2 regions of the Epibacterium sp. ABV4_022 genome follow, and region 2 is predicted to be linked to the other one. Evidence: riboswitches for the same ligand, from Rfam matches in the RefSeq annotation. Region 2 holds a riboswitch; the other holds the start of a gene.

Region 1 (9,120 bases), 420 kb from region 2:
CATGGGTGGCGGCGTCCGTCAGTTCCATCTGATCGTCGATATTGATCTGCATGCTGGAGGCCAGGGCTTCGCGCCCCCGGTTCAGCCGGCTCTTGATCGTGCCGACCTTGACGCCACAGACCTCGGCCGCCTCTTCATAGGAATATTGCAGAACGCCGATCAGGGTCAGCACCTCGCGCTGCTCGGCCGGCAGTTCCGCCAGGGCGACGCGGAACTCGGCCAGTTGCAGCCGGCCATCATGGGCCGGTTTGACCGAGATGCTTTCGGTGATGGTGCCGGTGGAATCCTCGACTTCGCGGGCAGCCTTGCGGCGGTTGGAATAGAAGGTGTTGCGCAGAATGGTAAAGAGCCAGGCCCGCATGTTGGTGCCTTCCTGGAACTTGTCGAAGTTGCTCCAGGCTTTCAGCACCGTATCCTGCACCAGATCATCTGCTGCCGCATCATTGCGCGTAAGGCTCATGGCGAAGGCGCGAAGCACCTTCATATGGCTGGTCAGTTCAGCCTTGGCATTCTGTCGGTCCATTATTCGGCCTCCTCCTGCGACTGGGAGGTCGCGCCGGTGGTGCCCGACGCATCCGCGACGGGGATCTTGTCCAGACGATCAAGTAGCTCCATCAGATGCGGCGGCAATTCCGCATTCGCATCCTCGTCGAAAACCCGCTTCAGGTTCTCGTCGATCAGAGTGTCCCATGGCTGTTTCTGAGGCCTGTTTGCCATTCGTCTCTCCCGCAACACCTATACCTTCAGGCGCGATAAAATTTTCATTTCCATGGAACAAACGCCCAAAGCATGCGTTTGTTCCGAGAAATATTGGTGACAGGAGAAAAAAATTGTCGACCCCCACCACTGGACAAGCCCTGACTCTGTCGGACCTGATCGGACCCCACCTGCCGTACCTGCGGCGTTACGCCAGAGCGCTCACCGGGGCGCAGCAATCCGGTGATACCTATGCGGCCTCCACGCTGGAGGCGATCCTGGCGGATCCAAGCTGCTTCGACGCCCAGGCCCATGGCGGAAAAGTGGCACTTTTCAAGGTTTTCCACACGCTCTGGAGCAGTTCCGGACAGCCGGTGCCGGACACGGATGACGGTCCCCGGGCCCGGGCGCTGCAACATCTTTCGGCGCTGACCCCGAACACCCGCGAGGCGCTGCTGCTGAATACGGTGGAGGCCTTCTCCATCAGCGAAATCGCGGAAATCATGGACATCGACAGCGAAGAGGCCAGCCGCCTGATCCAGTTGGCGCATGATGAGATGCAGCAATCGGTTTCGGGCAAGATCATGATTATCGAGGATGAGGCGATCATCGCGATGGATCTTGAAGGCATCTGTACGATGATGGGGCACGAGGTCACCGGGATTGCGCGCACCCACAAGGCGGCGGTGAAACTGGGGCATGAGCAACGGCCCGATCTGATCCTGGCGGATATTCAGCTTGCCGATAACTCCAGCGGCATCGACGCGGTTGCGGACCTGCTCGAAGATCTCGGCGACGTGCCGGTGATCTTCATCACGGCCTTCCCCGAGCGTCTGCTCACAGGTGAGCGGCATGAACCGGCGTTCATGATCGCCAAACCCTATGTTCCCGACCAGGTGATTTCTGCGATCAGCCAGGCCATGTTCTTTGCCTCGACCGATACGCTGACCAGCTGATCCAACGGCAGCGTGACTTTGGCGATATCGACGGCCCGGCACTGTCCGGGCCGTTTGTTTGCGCGGGTGTGTGTCGGGCGAGCAGCGGCGCGGCGGCCAAAACGTCGCATCCGCAAAATAAAGGGGCCCCACACCCGTCAGGATGAAGGGCCCCCTGCAGAATACATGCGTGCCTACGAGGCAGACAAAGCACGCAGCATCCAAGCCGCTTTTTCGTGGAAGGCCGCGCGTTCGGTGGCCAGGTCACCCGTCACCATATCCTTGCGCTGTTCGGCCAGCTCGATCAGCGCGTGCAGGCGGTGGGCCAGACGCATATGGTCCCTTTCAAGATCCTTGCACATTTCCCCGGCGCTTGGCATCTGGCCGAGGTCGTCGACAATACTGTCGGACAAGACGCCGGTGATCTTGCCGGAGGTCAGGTGGCCGATGGCGCGGATGCGCTCTGCCAGCTCATCTGCGGCGGCAAACATGTTCTGGTACTGCTCTTCGGTCAGATTGTGCAGCGAGAAGAACAGCGGTCCTTCGACGTTCCAGTGGTAGATGTGGGTTTTCAGCGTCAGGCGGTAGGTATCCGCCAGCACGTCGCTCAGCCCCTCGGCGATGGCGGTGGTGTCCCGGACGCCGGTCTCGACAGGTGCGATTTGCGGTTTGACGTTCAATGCGGTGCTCATGTCATGTCCTTTCTGCGTGGAGTGTCGGTCGATCCGATGCGTGCCTTCGGGTCAGCGGCGAACTGCCCGAAAGATCAACGCGGCGACGAACATCACCAGGAAGATGAAAAAGAGGATCTGCGCGATCCCGGCCGAGGCGCTGGCGATACCGCCAAAGCCAAAGACGGCCGCGATCAGTGCGATCACCAGGAATGTCAGGGCCCAACCAAGCATGGGGTGCCTCCTTTGCCGTGTTACAGTGCCCACCCTGTGCGGGCCTCGCAGACACAACGGCGCGCGGCGCGAATTGTTCCCGGAGAAACGCATCGTCGCGCTGTGGCCCGGACGGGGGCCGCGTGCTGTCGGGCCTGTCGCCGGTTGCAAAACAGTTGACATATTCAGTCCGTTTGGCCCATGTCTGGGCCAGATGGTTCTCCGTCGCCTCAGATGCGCGGGGATGAAAAGGGAATACGGTGAGGTGTAGCCAAAAGGCGCCAAACCCGTGACTGCCCCCGCAACTGTGAGCGGCGAATGACCCTGCCTGATACCACTGGATGTCCATCCGGGAAGGTGCAGGGGAATGACGAACCGCAAGTCAGGAGACCTGCCATCTGACCCGATGTGTAACCTGGGCGGGGTGTCCCGGTGAACGGTGGTAGCTGTCTGACCTCCCGAGCCGGGAGCGACGCCAACCTGTGTTCTGCCTATCCCCCGCACACAAGAGCGGAGCCGCGGATGGCGCTGTGTGATCGAGACATGTGCAGAGCCGGTGACGCGCCGCGTGCCGCGCTTGCCCGGAGGGGGCGGTAATGGCTGCGACCCTGGAGGCGCGTGGCCTGACCTGGGCGCCGCGACGCCGTGGCCCCCTGATCCTGCATGAAACCAGTTTCCACCTGCCCGCCGGGCGCGTGCTTGGGGTGGTCGGCGCCAATGGCGCCGGCAAGTCCAGCCTGCTGCGGCTCCTCTATCGCTATCAGTCGCCGCGCAGCGGACAGGTGCTCGTCGATGGGACCGATCTGTGGGCCATGCCGCCGCGGCAGGCCGCGCGCAGGGTGGCGGCGGTGCTGCAAGAGCAACCGACCGATTTCGGCCTGACGGTGAAGGACATCGTGGCGCTGGGACGTCTGCCCCATCGCGACGGGCTGGCCACATCGGGTCAGCGGGATGCGGCGATTATTGACGCAGCACTGCGCAGGCTCGACCTGACCGGTTTTTCCCACCGCACGCTTGCCACCCTGTCCGGGGGCGAACGGCAGAGGGTCATGGTGGCCCGCGCCCTGGCGCAGGAACCGCAGGTGCTGATCCTCGATGAACCGACAAACCACATGGATGTGCGCCATCAACTCGAACTGCTGGCGCTGATCCGGAACCTCGATCTGACCATCGTGACCTCGCTGCACGATCTCAATCTCGCTGCCGAGGTCTGTGATGACATTCTGCTGATGGCAGAGGGCCGCGTTATGGGCTTTGGCACACCCGGCGTGGTGCTGTCCGAAACGCGCGTCTCCCAGGCCTTTGGCGTGCAGGCCCGCCGCGACCACCTGGCCCGTGCGGGCCGGGATCACCTGACCTTTCACTTGTCCAATATCTCGCAGGAACACACCTCATGAAAAATATCCTCTTTCCCGTCGCGCTGGCACTGGCAGGCACCTCCGCCTGGGCTGAAACCACGGTTCAGAGCTGTGATCGCGACGTGACCTTTGACAGCGTCCCGCAAGCCGCGATCTCCAATGACGTCAACCTGACCGAAATGATGCTGGCGCTGGGGCTGTCCGATCACATGGTCGGCTACACCGGCGTCTCGGGCTGGAAAACCCTGGACGCGGAAATGCGCGATGGGGTTGCAGCGCTGCCGGAGCTTTCCGCCCGCTACCCCTCCAAGGAGGTGCTGGTCGGCGCAGATGCGGATTTCTTCTTTGCCGGATGGAACTACGGCATGAAAGTCGGTGGCGAGGTGACCCCCGAGACCCTCGCCCCCTTTGGCATCAAGGTCTACGAACTCACCGAAAGCTGCATCCACATCGGCGACAAGCCCAAGGTAAGCATGGATGACATGTACACTGATCTGCTGAACCTCGGCCGGATCTTTGATGTGGAGGACAAGGCCGAGGCCCTGGTTGCCGGCTATCGCGCCGATCTCGCCGCCTTTACCAAGGAGCTGGAGGCGGATGGCGAAGCCCCGCGGGTGTTTGTCTACGACAGCGGCGAGGATACCCCGTTCACCGCCGGTCGTTATGCCATGCCCACCGCCCTGATCGAGGCCGCCGGTGGCAAGAACATCATGGATGATTTCGAAAAGAGCTGGGCCACCGTAACCTGGGAAGAGGTGGTGGACCGCAATCCGGAGATCGTGGTGATCGTGAACTACGGCGACGTCACCGCCGCGCAGAAACGGGACTTCATGATGCAGAACCCGGCCTTTGCCGAGATGGATGCGGTCAAGAACGACAGGTTCGTGGTGCTGGAGTATGTCGAAGCCACCCCCGGACCGCGCAATATCAAGGCCGTGAAAAAACTCGCCGCCGGGTTCTGGGGCGAATAACCGATGCAGGACAGCGAAGCGCATATTGGCCCGCTGCGGCGCACGCGCACTGCACCGATGCTGCTTGTTGGCGGTTTGGCTGCGCTTCTGGTGTCGCTGTCCTTTGCCATCAGCCTCGGGGCGGTGCCGGTGTCGACCGGCACCGTCTGGGGGGTGCTGATCGACAAGATCTGGCCCGGCCTTGTGGAGCCGGTTTGGTCCAAGGGGCGGGCCGCGATCGTCTGGGATATCCGCTTTCCGCGTGCGCTGCTTGCGATCATGGTCGGCGCCGGGCTGGCGCTGGTCGGGGCGAGCCTGCAATCGGTGACCCGCAATCCGCTGGCCGATCCGCATCTGCTGGGGATTTCCTCTGGCGGGGCCTTTGGCGCGATCCTGGCCTTGCTGCACACCGGGTTGTTCCTTGGTCTGTTGACGGTTCCCCTGCTGGCCTTTGCCGGTGCTTTGGCGACAACGGCGGTGGTGCTCGGCGTCACGCGCCTGACCCAATCGACGACGGCGGATCGGCTGGTACTGGCGGGGGTGGCGGTGTCCTTCATCGTGATGGCCGGGGCCAATGTGCTCATCTTTCTGGGCGATCCGCGGGCCTCTCACACCGTGGTGTTCTGGATGCTCGGGGGGCTTGGCATCGCGCAGTGGTCGCATCTGATCTATCCGTTGCTGATCCTGCTGGGCTGCGGCACCTGGCTCTGGTGGCGGCGGGCGGATTTCAACGCAATGACGGTGGGCGATGAAACCGCCGCCACCCTGGGCATCGCCGTGGCGCGGTTCCGGCTGATGACCTTTGTCATCGGCGCGCTCATCACCGGGGTGATGGTGGCGTTTTCCGGCATCATCGGCTTTGTCGGCCTCATGGTGCCGCATATCGTGCGGCTGATCTGCGGCGGGGACTACCGGCTTGTGCTGCCGGCAAGCGCCCTGTTTGGAGGTGTATTCCTGCTCTGGGCGGATATTCTGGCCCGCACGATCCTGGCGCCCGAGGATATTCCCATCGGCGTCGTGACCGGGCTGATTGGTGGGCTGTTCTTCATCTGGCTGCTGGGGCAGCGCAAGGGCTAGCGGCGCACGCCCGCGCCCCGTCGGCCACACCCGTGGGGCGTGTTGACCAGCCTCAGCGGCTGAAGGTGATCTTCAATGCAAACGGGAACTGCGCCCCGGGCAGCCCGTTCGGGGCCTTGGGGAACCGCCGTGCGTTGGCAATGGCGCGCAAGGCGGCCTGATCAAAGGCCGCGACGCCGGACGAGCGCACAACGCGATAGTTCAGCAGCTGCCCACCCCGGCTGACGGTCAGCCCGACCACAACAGCCCCATCACCGCGCGCGCCGGAAGGATAGCGTTTGCGCCGCTCGATGCGGGCGCGGATCTTGGCCCCCCAGACCTGTTGCAGCTTCGCCTGTTGACCCTTTGTGCTGGTCGTGGTGCGGGCCGTGCTGGTGGTGCCCGCCTGCGCGCTGCCGCCTGTTCCGGCGGCGCGTTGTTCGGCCCGCCCGGCGGTGGTGGTCTGGGCTTGCTGCGCGGTATCGGGCACGTCTTCCGGCTCCGGCTCCGGCTCCGGCTCCGGCTCCGGCTCAGGTTCGGGCTCTGGCTCGGGTTCAGGCTCCGGTTCCGGCGGTGGTGGCGGTGCGGGTGTTGTGTCGATCTCCGGCTGCGCAGCCTCTTCCGGGGGCGTCATGGCCAGGCGCACCTCGGCGCGTGGCGCGGGCGCGCTGTCGAGCTGCGGCAGCGTTGGTGCGGATGTCTCTGCAACCGGCGTATCGAGCGGTTCCAGCTCGACCGGCGGGGCGTCCGGTGGTTGCTCCCAGCGGTCCACCATCTCGCGCACGGTGGGCGCGGCTCCGGCGATGGAGACGACATATTCGCCGCCAGATCCGCCGGCCTGGCTGCCCTGTTCCGGAACGCTTGCAAATAGGGCAACGTGGACGGCGACCGCCAGCGCCGCAAACAGAAAGCCTTCGATCCAGCGTTTCATTTCGGGCTCACCACCAGTTCCACACGGGCAAAGCCGGCAGCCGACAGATCGGCGAGCAACCCGGCGGCAACCGTCGCCTCCAGCTCTGCATCCGCCCGCAGTTGCAGGATGGCGTCTTTGGCGGACACCTCGGCCAGCCGCGTCATCGCGGCGTCGCCGGTCTGGCCGTCGAACGACAGCGTGCCGGTCTTGTCGACATAGAGCGTGGCCTCCGCCTCCAGCGGCGCGTCAAGATCCGCCTCGGGCGGGGTGACCTCAATCGGGTCGGGCTGGGCCAGACGCGAGGTCATCAGAAAGAAGATCAACAGCAGGAACACCACGTTGATCATCGGCACGATCGATTCCGCGCGCGGGCGGCGGGGGGCGTCAGACAGGTCCATCGGCGCTCACTCCACCAGAACGACCGAGGTGAACCCGGCGGATCGCAGGGTCTCGGTCAGGGTGACGATACGTTGCAGGCTGGCCCCATCCCGCCCGCGCAGGATCAGCGTATCCGTGCGCGTCTCGACCAGCGGGTCCAGCACCGCCGCAAGTTCGGCGAGCGGGACTGGCTGCCCGTTCACAAAGACCTGCTCTGGCGCAATGTCGATCAGGCGCGGCGGGCCGGTGTAGTCCCCGCCGCCCGCCGCCAGCGGCAGCGACAGTGCGGCGTCGATGCCAAATCGCGAGGCCAGCATGAAGAAGACCAGCAGCAGGAACACCACGTCGATCATCGGCGTGAGGCTGGGCTTGCGCCGCGCGCGGGGAGGGGGATCCAGCAGCATCGCGGATTATTCCGCCGCCAGACGCAGCTGTTGCGGTTTGTCGCTGACGAACAGACGTGTTGCGCCGTCTTCCACATCGCGGCGGATGCGGTCGATGACGGCCTCGAACCAGGTCAGCGCCGCAGAGGCGGGGATCGCCACGGCCATGCCGGCAGCGGTGGTCAGCAGCGCTTCCCAGATCCCCCCGGCCAGCATCGAGGGATCGGCCTTGGAGCCTGCCGCCTGCAAGGCCTGGAAGGCCGCGATCATCCCCAGAACCGTGCCCAGCAGACCCAGAAGCGGCGCGATGGTGGAAATCAGTTCCAGCGCGCCCAGCCCGCTGCGCGCCGAGGCCAGTTCGCGTTTGGCGACGCGCGCGGTTTCCTCGCGGGCATGGGCATCGGGCATCGTTTTCAGGGCATTCAGGGCCGCCGAAATAACCTTGGACCGCACCCCGCGCCGGCCTTCGACGATGGCAATGGCCCGATCACTGTCGCCGGCCTGATAGGCGGCGATGGCCTGGCGCGCCTTGCCCCGGGACCAGGCGCCGATCAGGGCCAGACGCCAGATTTTCCACAGGATCAGGGCCAGGGTGATGACGGAGAGGGCAGCAATCGCCCAGATCGACGGGCCACCATCGCGCAGGAATTTTCGGGCCGCGACCGCTGCCGACAGCGCCTTTTCTTGCAGCGTCAGCGGCGCTGCGGCGGGCTCCGCAACGGGCGCAGGCGCGGCATCTGCGCCTTGGTCGGACACTGCCGTGGACGTGTCGGGCGACGCGCTCTCGGTCTCTACGGATCCTGCCGGGGTGGGCGCGAGGGACGCCGGGTCCGGCGCCTCAGAGCCGTTCGACGGCGCGGCAATCGGCGCCTCGGGCGATGTCGGGGCCGCAGGTGCCGTTGGCGCGACGAGATCGGAGGCGACCTCGGGAACCGGCGTGGCGGGGGCGGCGCCGTCCGTTTCGGTTGATTGTGCCGAAGCCAATGCAGGCAGCAGGATAAAAGACGTCAGAAGAAGAATGTGTTTCATATTGGCTCCGTGTCGCAGCTTTGGGCTCAGGTCCGCCCCGTGCTCTGCCCCGGTGAGGTCAGGTCACGGGCGGTTGGGCTTGGCTACATGGCGCAATGTCGAATGCACGTGATTGGCTAACGGAGGCCTACATCCCCCACGACTGGCGCCTAATTTAGTATAGCGTTTTTGTCAAGTTAAGCATGGTCTTCGGCAGGCGCCGGCCGGGTCCAGTAGGCCGAGACATAGTGATCCTTGGCGTTGAGACTGGCGGATTTGAAATGGGCGCGCAGTTTTTGCGCGGCGGTTTTCTCCGCAGCCAGCCAGACCATGTGGTCGGGCGCAGCCGCAAGCCCGGCAATGGCCAGATCGCCCAGGTCGTCGCCCCCGGCCGCGCGTCGCTCGACCGTCAGGCCGGTGTGTTCGGGCAAGGGATAGTCGCCGGAGACCGGATCGGTCAGCTCCAGGATGACCTGCCCCCGGGCGTCGGTATCGAGGGTTTCGAGAATCCGCGCCACGGCGGGAAATCCGGTCTCATCTGCATAGATACGCAGCGCCT
Region 2 (9,120 bases):
GCCCGGCTCAGATCCGGTGATGTGTCAGCGCTGCGGCGTGCTTTCCTGGGCTTTGTCTACGCCGGCGAGGTTGTTGGCGGCATGAACAGGTCCCGGCCCGCTCTCGCCGAACGATTGTTGACGCAATACCCGGAGATCGAGGCGGGCTGTCCGACAACCGCCTGCGCAGTTGGCGACGTCGAGACCGTGCGCGCGGCGATCCTCCGCGACCGGGGCTGGATCCATGCGGCGGGCGGGCCTTTGTCCTTGCCGCCCCTGGTTGCAGCCTGTCACTCCGGTCTGTTGGCGGTTGCAGACAGGCGCCCCGGGATCCTCGACGTGATCCGGCTGCTGCTTGCCGAAGGCGCAAATCCGAACCAGTCCATCGCAAGCCGCTGGCCACCGGCGTCTGTCGAATTTCCGGATGCGACAGTGCCTCTGACGGCGCTTTACGGGGCGGCTGGGGTGAGTTTTGACGCGGATGCTACGCGGCTGCTGCTGGCTGCCGGAGCCGATCCGAATGACAATGAATCGCTCTATCATTCGCTGGATCGGCCCAACTGCACCGCGCTGCTGCTGGCGGCGGGCGCGCAGGTGTCGGGGACAAACGCGTTGTTTCGCTGTCTGGATTTTGATGACCTCGATACGTTTGAAATGCTGCTGTCTCATGCCGCCGGAGCGCCCGAGTTGTCGCATTCTGGTCTGTATTTTCACGCCATTCGCCGCCGCCGTTCGCTGTCGCATTTTCAGGCTTTGCTTGATGCAGGTGTCGATCCCGACACTACGAATGAGGAGGGGATGACACCTGCGGCGTTTGCTCTGCGTCACGGGCTCGCCGAAGTGGCGACCTTGCTTGGCGGCACTGCGGAGCTGTCAGAGACGGATCAGTTCCTTGCTGCCTGTGCGGCGGCTGATCTGGATGCGGCACGCGCGTTGCTGGACGACGCCCCGGATCTGTTTGCCCGGTTGCAGGAGCGTGATCTGCGCCTCTTGCCGGAGCTGGCCGCCGCCGGGGCAACCGCTGCGGTACGGGTCATGGTTGACCTCGGCTGGCCGATCGAGGCGACCGGCGGGGACTGGTCGGCAAGTGCGCTCAATCTTGCTGTGTTCCGGGGCGACAGGGAGCTCACCAGATTTCTGCTGGAGCGGGGCGCGTCCTGGCGTGCCGAGCATGGTTTCGGGGATGACGTGTCAGGTACGCTCTGCTGGGCCTCCCTCAATCGTCCGGTCGAGGGCGGGGACTGGAGCGGCTGCGCAGAGGTCCTGCTGCAACACGGCATGCCTGCGGTGCGGCGGGATCGGACCGATCCTCACACCGTGATCATGGAAGGCCGACCGCGGCAGTTTTCCGAAGACGTGACACGGGTCCTGCTGCAAGAGGGACCGTAGCAGCGGGGCAGGGTGTGCCCGCTCCGCCAATGTCGCGATATGCAATGCGCAGGGGCCGTCGTGCCACATTTCCCTGTCGCGTTGCGGTCCCGGCCTCGTGGATGAGGGCAATCCCGCTGACGGATCAGCGCCGCACCGGATCAAAGTCCCGACCGCCACATGCGGATGAAACAAAGCCGCCCGCGACGGTTCGCGGGCGGCCTCAGTCTATCAGAAATCCCAGTCTTCGTCCTCGGTCGCAACCGCCTTGCCGATCACATAGCTCGACCCGGATCCGGAGAAGAAGTCGTGGTTTTCATCCGATCCAGGCGACAGCGCTGCCATGATCGCCGGGTTCACACGACAGGTCTCTTCCGGGAACAATGCCTCAAACCCGAGGTTCTGCAGAGCCTTGTTGGCATTGTAGTGCAGGAAGTTCTTTACATCTTCGGTGAGCCCCAACCCATCATAGAGCTGCTCTGTATAGCGCGCCTCAATGTCATAAAGGTCAAACAGCAAACCAAAGGCAAAATCCTTCAGCTCCTTGCGCTCCGCCTCGTTCAAACGCTCCATGCCGCGCTGGAACTTGTAGCCGATGTAATAGCCGTGGATGGCTTCATCGCGGATGATCAGGCGGATAAGGTCGGCAGTGTTGGTCAGGCGTGCGCGGCTTGACCAGTGCATCGGCAGATAAAAGCCCGAATAGAACAAGAAGCTTTCAAGGAACACGCTGGCGATCTTCTTGCGCAGCGGCGAGGCGGTGGCATCGTATTCGTCAAGGATCAGCCGGGATTTGGCCTGCAGATGCTCATTCTCCGCCGACCAGCGGAACGCCTCATCCACCTCAGTGGTTTGACACAGGGTAGAGAACACCGAGGAATAGGACCGCGCATGCACCGCCTCCATAAAGGCAATATTGCTAAGCACCGCCTCCTCATGCGGGGTGATCGCATCCTGCATCAGCGTCGGCGCACCCACGGCATTCTGGATCGTATCCAGCAGTGTCAGACCGGTGAACACCCGAATGGTCAGGGTCTGTTCGTCCGGGGTCAGCTGTGACCAGGACTGAATGTCGTTGGACAGCGGCACCTTCTCCGGCAACCAGAAGTTCACCGTCAGACGGTTCCAGATCTCCAGATCCTTGTCGTCCTGCAGCCGGTTCCAGTTGATCGCTTTCGGGACGGCGCGGGCTTGGGTCATGTCTTTCATACACTCAATCTCAGCAGCTTGGGGCCGGGCCCCTTCATCTTTTCCAAAATACCTCGGGGGAGGCCACGGATGTGGCCGGGGGCAGCGCCCCCTCCCGGTTTACAGCGAACAGGACACGCAGCCCTCGACCTCGGTGCCTTCCAGCGCCTGCTGGCGCAGGCGGATGTAGTAGATCGTCTTGATCCCTTTCTTCCACGCATAGATTTGCGCGCGGTTGATGTCTCGGGTCGACGCCTCCGCCGGGAAAAACAGGGTCAGCGACAGCCCCTGATCGACGTGCTGCGTCGCCGCCGCATAGGTGTCGATGATCGCCTCGGGACCGATGTCATAGGCATCGCGGTAATACTCGAGGTTGTCGTTGGTCATATAGGGCGCGGGATAGTAGACGCGACCGATCTTGCCTTCCTTGCGGATCTCGATCTTGGCGGTGATCGGGTGGATCGAAGAGGTGGCGTAGTTGATATAGCTGATCGAGCCAGTGGGCGGGACCGCCTGCAGATTGCGGTTATAAAGCCCGTGCTTCATCACCTTGTCGCGCAGCGCTTCCCAGTCCTTGCGGGTCGGGATCTCAATGCCTGCGGCTTCAAACAGCTCTTTGACCCGGTCGGTTTCCGGCAGCCAGTCCTGATCGACATATTTCTCAAAGAAGCTGCCATCGGCATAGGCCGAGTCCTCAAAGCCTTTGAACTTTGCCTTCTTCTCTTTTGCCAAGGCGTTAGAGGCGCTGAGCGCATGATACAGCACGGTGCAGAAGTAGATATTGGTGAAATCCACCCCTTCTGCGCTGCCGTAATGGATGCGCTCGCGGGCGAGGTAACCATGCAGGTTCATCTGACCGAGACCAATCGCATGGCCTTCCTCGTTGCCCTTGCGGATGGAAGGCACAGAATCGATGCTCGACATTTCCGACACTGCATTGAGCGCGCGGATTGCGGTGCCCACGGTGCTGGCAAGATCGCCACCATCCATCGCACGTGCGATGTTCATGGAGCCGAGGTTGCAGGAAATATCCGTGCCCATCTGCGCATAAGACAAATCGTCGTTGAACGCGGAGGCCTCGTTCACCTGCAGGATTTCGGAACAGAGGTTCGACATGGCAATGCGGCCCGCGATCGGGTTTGCGGCATTCACCGTGTCCTCGAACATGATGTAGGGATAGCCGGATTCAAACTGGATCTCGGCAATGGTCTGGAAGAACGCGCGCGCGTTGATCTTCTTTTTGCGGATCTGCGGGTTGTCGACCATCTCGTGATATTTCTCGGTGACCGAGATTTCCGAGAAGGCCTGACCGTAGACTTTTTCCACGTCATGCGGCGAGAACAGATACATGTCCTCGTTCTTCTTGGCGAGCTGGAAGGTGATATCCGGGATCACCACGCCCAGCGACAGCGTCTTGATGCGGATTTTCTCATCCGCATTTTCGCGCTTGGTATCCAGGAAACGTAGAATATCCGGGTGATGCGCGTTCAGATAGACCGCGCCGGCGCCCTGACGCGCGCCCAGCTGGTTGGCATAAGAAAAACTGTCCTCAAGAAGCTTCATCACCGGGATGACGCCCGAAGACTGGTTCTCGATGCCCTTGATCGGGGCGCCGTGTTCACGAATGTTGGTCAGCATCAAGGCCACGCCACCGCCGCGTTTCGACAGTTGCAGGGCGGAGTTGATGCCGCGCCCGATCGACTCCATGTTGTCTTCGAGGCGCAACAGGAAGCAGGACACAAACTCACCGCGCGCCTTTTTGCCCGCATTGAGGAAGGTCGGCGTTGCGGGCTGGAAGCGGCCGTCGATGATCTCCGACATCAGCTTCATCGCGAGTTTTTCATCCCCGCGCGCCAGCGTCAGCGCATTCATCACCACCCGGTCCTCGTAACGCTCCAGATAGCGCTGACCGTCACGGGTTTTCAGCGTGTAGGACGTGTAATATTTGAACGCGCCGAGGAAAGACGGGAAGCGGAATTTCTTGCCATAGGCCGCGTCCCAGATCTTGCGCTGGAAATTGAGCGAGTATTGATCCAGCACTTCGGGTTCGTAATAGCCTTCCTCAACCAGGTAGCGCAGCTTCTCGTCCAGCGAGTGGAAGAAGACGGTGTTCTGGTTCACATGCTGAAGAAAATACTGCCGGGCCGCCATGCGGTCAGCCTCGAACTGGATGTTGCCCTCGTCATCGTAGAGGTTCAACATCGCATTCAGCGCGTGATAGTCGAGGTCGGCGGTTACGCTTGCGTCAAGCATGTCTGCTGCTCCTGTGCCGCCCAGAACCGGGCGAGGCCCGCGCGGATGCGGGCGATGTCTGTTTCGGTTCCCGCCAACTCAAAGCGGTAGAGGACGGGGACATTGCATTTTTTGGCGATCACATCCCCGGCGAGGGCGAAGGTGGTGCCAAAGTTGCGGTTGCCCCCGGCAATCACGCCCCGCAGAAGGGCACGATTGCGCGCGTTGTTCAGAAATTTGATGACCGGTTTCGGCACCGCGCCACGCCCTTCGCCATCGGCAAAGGTGGGCGTGACCAAAACATAGGGCGCATCTACGTCCGGGAAAGGCTCTGTCTGCGGCAGCCGCAGAGCCTCCAGCCCCAGTTGCTCCATCAAACGGGCCGTATTGCCCGAACGGGAGGAGTAGTAGACAAGCCCGGCCACTCTGGCGCCTTAGGCCAGCTGGCCGATCAGGTCGGGACGGAATCCTGCCCAGTGATCGTCGCCTGCGACAACGACAGGTGCCTGACGATACCCCAGCCCCTGAACCATCTCCATGGCGGCGGCATCCTCGGTCAGGTCAACGAGATCAAAAGAGATCCCCTTGGCCTCCAGCGCGCGGGTGGTGGCGGTGCATTGCACGCAGGCCGGTTTAGAATAGACAGTGATGCTCATCTGCAAGGTCCCCTCAGGTGGTATCTGCTCGTATGTCTGGTCAGGCGAAAACGGACACGAGAACCCGGCGCTGACCAAAGCACCGAACCACGCGTCCGGGCCCTCCGCCTCGGTCGTCGTTCAGTTGCTTTGGCAGGTCTCCTGACTTTGCGGCTCAGACGCCCGGTCCCCCTTCCCAATGCCGGTCATGCATCAGTGGTCCAGGATAGGCTTGCCGCTTACAGTTGCGGGGGCAGCGCCGGATTTCCACCGACTTCCCTCTTCACCCGCGAGTCACCCCGCAAGCACCAAAGCACCCGCATATTGCGTCTTTTGTTAGGGAACTGTCAATATATGGTTATTCACACAGGGGGGCTTTTCCTGTGGATGAATCACGTGTCGCGCGCAGTCTCCGAGGGGGTCACGGCACCAGGCTGGTCGGATCGTCAACGGCGACCAAACGTTTCGCGGTTCCGAACCCCAGTTCGACCAATTGTTCGGACGGGCAGGTGCTGGCAGCGCCACCGGCCTGGCGAAACCCCTTGAGGCGCCCGATGTCGATCGATTTCATGGCCTCCACCGCGAGACCGTAGTGATGACCGTCCTTTTCCAGGATCATTATGCCGGACTCCGATCCGAACTGGCCATCGCCGTGCCCGCGGCGGCGCGCGCAGTCATAGACCGGCATCAGGCGACTTTGATACGAGAGATTGGCGAGGTGGCCGTCGTAATCTGCCCCTGAGATGCTGGTCGGCAGCCGCATGATCTCGCTGACGGCTTCGATCGGGACGGCAAAGTCCCCACCTGCGGAAACCGTCAGATAGCGCCCCGACGCAGAGCGCAGCGCGGCGAGACGGTTCTCATCATACGCCGGTTCCGTGCCGACAGGGTGGTCCGAGGGTTTGCCCTGGGCATCTTTGACCGCGATCTGAGGCGTGGTCTTGAGGCGATGCGATGTTTCGGCCAGTTGCAACAGGTCCGGGTCCTGACGGCAAGCGGCCACGTCGATCACCAGACACTGCTCATCCTGTTCGTCAATATGCACACCGCTGAACAGCTCCCGGCGTGAGGTGACACTGGGCGGAAAATCATACACCGCGCCTGCCTCAATGTTCATGACACTGACAACCTGGTCGACATGAAAGGCCAGCGCATGATCGTCGGGAAACTCAATAATGATGCCTGCCGCCGCCTCCGGTCTCTCTCCCGTACTGGCGAACCCGAGGTTTTCCAGCGTGTCCAGCATCGGCATTTCCATGCCGTGGCGCTGAATCAGACCCAGGCAGGAACTGCCGCTTATCGGCCAGGGGCTGAGCGGACTGGTGGGAACCGTGGAGGCGATATCCGACATGGCGATCAGGAAATTCCGCCCGCCCACGCGGAAGCGGATATAGGGCAGGCGCTTGATGCGGGCCCGCTGGCGCGCGGTTTCGGAGATCTCGTCCGACGGTGCTTGTGGCACATTCAGCAACTCGGGAACCGACAGCATCGAGAAATGCCCGTTGGTTTCGCAGATATAACCGCCGCTGATCAGAGCGTCTTCATGCTCGGGGAGGTTCTGATGCCAGGTGTCCCCCAGTTGCAGCAGGCAGCGCACAGAATCCACAAGCAGTCCGACGACCCGTCCTTCGGCGCGGATGACGACGATGACACCGCCGGCCGGAGTGGCCCCCTGTGCCGTATCTTCCGGCGCGGTGCCTGCGTGCAGACTGGCCTCGGCACCCAGCCTTTGGTGCAGGCTCTGAACCGGGATTGCCTTGCCACGTAACAGGACCGCTCCGAGGAGATCCAGGTGTTGGCCGGGGAGACGCTGAAACTTCTCCGGCGCGGGAATGACCTCGCGCACATGGTGGATCGGGATTGCAAACAGCATGGCGCCGATCTCGACCACGCCGACCAGCTGGTCCGCGGGGTCGGCGCAGGTGTCCGGTTCAGCTGCGCGGTCTGACATCGGTTCAGGCCGCCCGGTTATCGCCGGACAATTGGCTGATCAGATCGACGACCTGTTTCGACGCCGCAAGCTGGTTTTCCGCCGCCGAGGATATCTGATCGACCGACTGACCTGTCAGGGCGACACTTTCAACGATCCGAGAAAAGGCATCCCGCGCCGCGACCGAGCGGGTGGTCCCCTGATCGACACGGACTTCGGACTCGGTGATCAGGCGCGAGATCTTCTGGGCGGCTTCGGAACTGCGCTCGGCCAGTTTTCGGACTTCCTCGGCGACGACGGAGAAGCCGACGCCGTGCTCCCCGGCCCGGGCCGCCTCGATTGCGGCGTTGAACGCCAGGAGATTGGTCTGGTTCGCGATTTCGCCGATCACCTTGACGATCTCCGAGATCTCGCCCGAAGAACGCTGCATCAATTCGATCGTTTCGATCGTGTGGTTCAGCGCCTCGAACCCCTGGTTCGCGTTCTGCTCGGTCTCGCCGGCTTTGGTGCGGGCCTCGCTGGTGGCAAAGGAAATGTCCGAGATTGCTTCGCTCAGCGAATCTACAACGCGGGTCATTTCCTCCGCCTTTTCGCGGATGCGGTGTTCGCGCGCCACCTGTTCGGTCACATCGGTGGCGTATTCGATCACACCGACCGGCTGTCCGTGCAAGTCCATGAGCGGTGCGTAGGTGGCCTGGATATGAACATCGCGGCTGAACTTGCCAACCCTGTGGTACCGTCCGGACTGATATTCCCCGCGGTTGAGCGCCAGCCAGAAGTCCCGGTACTGCTGGGATTTCAGATAATCCGGAGTGCAGAACATCGAATGGTGCTGACCGAGAATTTCGCGCAGTGAATAGCCCATGACGCTGAGGAAGTTCTCGTTGGCCGAGATCACATTGCCATCGAGGTCGAACTGCACCACCGCCTGGCTGCGGTCCATGGCCTGGATCTTGTTGTTGGCATCCACGGCCTGTTTTTTGGTCTCGGTCACGTCGCTTGCGTATTTGACCACTTTCACCGGTTCGCCGCGCAGGTCGAAGATCGGATTATAGGTCGCCTGAATCCAGACCTCTTTGCCATCACGGCCGATGCGGCGGTATTCGCCCGCCGCAAAGTTGCCGCGCCGCAGCTGCGCCCAGAAGTCGCGATAAGCTTCGCTTTCCGCATAGTCCGGCTCGCAGAACATGGCATGGCGTTGACCGACCACCTCGTCGGTATCATACCCCATCAGGGACAAAAAGTTCTCGTTGGCGCTCAGGATCGTGCCCTGGAGATCAAATTCGATCACCGCCTGGCTGCGGCTGACGGCATTCAGCTTAGCCTCGAATTCGACCGATTGTTTTTTGGACTCTGTCAGATCGTTGGCGAATTTGACCACTTTGATAGGGTTGCCATCGAGGTCAAAGACCGGGTTGTAGGTGGCCTGGATCCACAGATCGCTACCGTCCTTGCGCCGGCGCTGATAGACGCCACTTGCAAATTCCCCGGCGCTCAGTTTGCGCCAGAAGCTTGCATAGTCCCGGCTGGCCACATGTTCTTCGGTGCAGAAAACGCGATGATGCAGGCCGACAATCTCGTCGCTTACATAGCCGGTCAGGTCGAGGAAGATGTCATTGGCCCACAGCACAGTCCCGTCGAGGTCGAATTCAATCACCGCCTGACTGCGGTTGGCGGCATTCAGACGAGCTTCCATCTCGGCGCGTTGCTGATGTTCGGCGCTTACGTCAGTGGCGAATTTGACGATCTTCAGCAATTCCCCATCAGGTCCGTAGACCGGGTTGTAGG

What was found. Region 2 has a riboswitch for cobalamin ahead of nrdH (glutaredoxin-like protein NrdH). Riboswitches for the same ligand answer to the same signal wherever they lie in the genome.
Region 1: another riboswitch for cobalamin. It lies ahead of ACXAF5_RS02380 (ABC transporter ATP-binding protein); the one in region 2 lies ahead of nrdH (glutaredoxin-like protein NrdH).

The regions. Positions count from the first base shown of each region.
Region 1 covers NZ_JBSWVA010000001.1:499,686-508,805, forward strand. The annotation lists gene ACXAF5_RS02355 (RNA polymerase sigma factor) at 1-523, opposite strand, end outside; gene ACXAF5_RS02360 (NepR family anti-sigma factor) at 523-717, opposite strand; gene ACXAF5_RS02365 (response regulator) at 831-1,652, shown strand; gene ACXAF5_RS02370 (Dps family protein) at 1,826-2,323, opposite strand; gene ACXAF5_RS02375 (DUF1328 domain-containing protein) at 2,375-2,536, opposite strand; cobalamin riboswitch at 2,714-2,928, shown strand; gene ACXAF5_RS02380 (ABC transporter ATP-binding protein) at 3,112-3,912, shown strand; gene ACXAF5_RS02385 (ABC transporter substrate-binding protein) at 3,909-4,844, shown strand; gene ACXAF5_RS02390 (FecCD family ABC transporter permease) at 4,902-5,900, shown strand; gene ACXAF5_RS02395 (energy transducer TonB) at 5,953-6,810, opposite strand; gene ACXAF5_RS02400 (ExbD/TolR family protein) at 6,807-7,190, opposite strand; gene ACXAF5_RS02405 (ExbD/TolR family protein) at 7,197-7,574, opposite strand; gene ACXAF5_RS02410 (MotA/TolQ/ExbB proton channel family protein) at 7,581-8,582, opposite strand; gene ACXAF5_RS02415 (siderophore-interacting protein) at 8,759-9,120, opposite strand, start outside.
Region 2 covers NZ_JBSWVA010000001.1:920,010-929,129, forward strand. The annotation lists gene ACXAF5_RS04445 (ankyrin repeat domain-containing protein) at 1-1,368, shown strand, start outside; gene nrdF (class 1b ribonucleoside-diphosphate reductase subunit beta) at 1,579-2,556, opposite strand; gene nrdE (class 1b ribonucleoside-diphosphate reductase subunit alpha) at 2,656-4,788, opposite strand; gene nrdI (class Ib ribonucleoside-diphosphate reductase assembly flavoprotein NrdI) at 4,770-5,192, opposite strand; gene nrdH (glutaredoxin-like protein NrdH) at 5,202-5,423, opposite strand; cobalamin riboswitch at 5,538-5,730, opposite strand; gene ACXAF5_RS04470 (chemotaxis protein CheW) at 5,824-7,353, opposite strand; gene ACXAF5_RS04475 (methyl-accepting chemotaxis protein) at 7,358-9,120, opposite strand, start outside.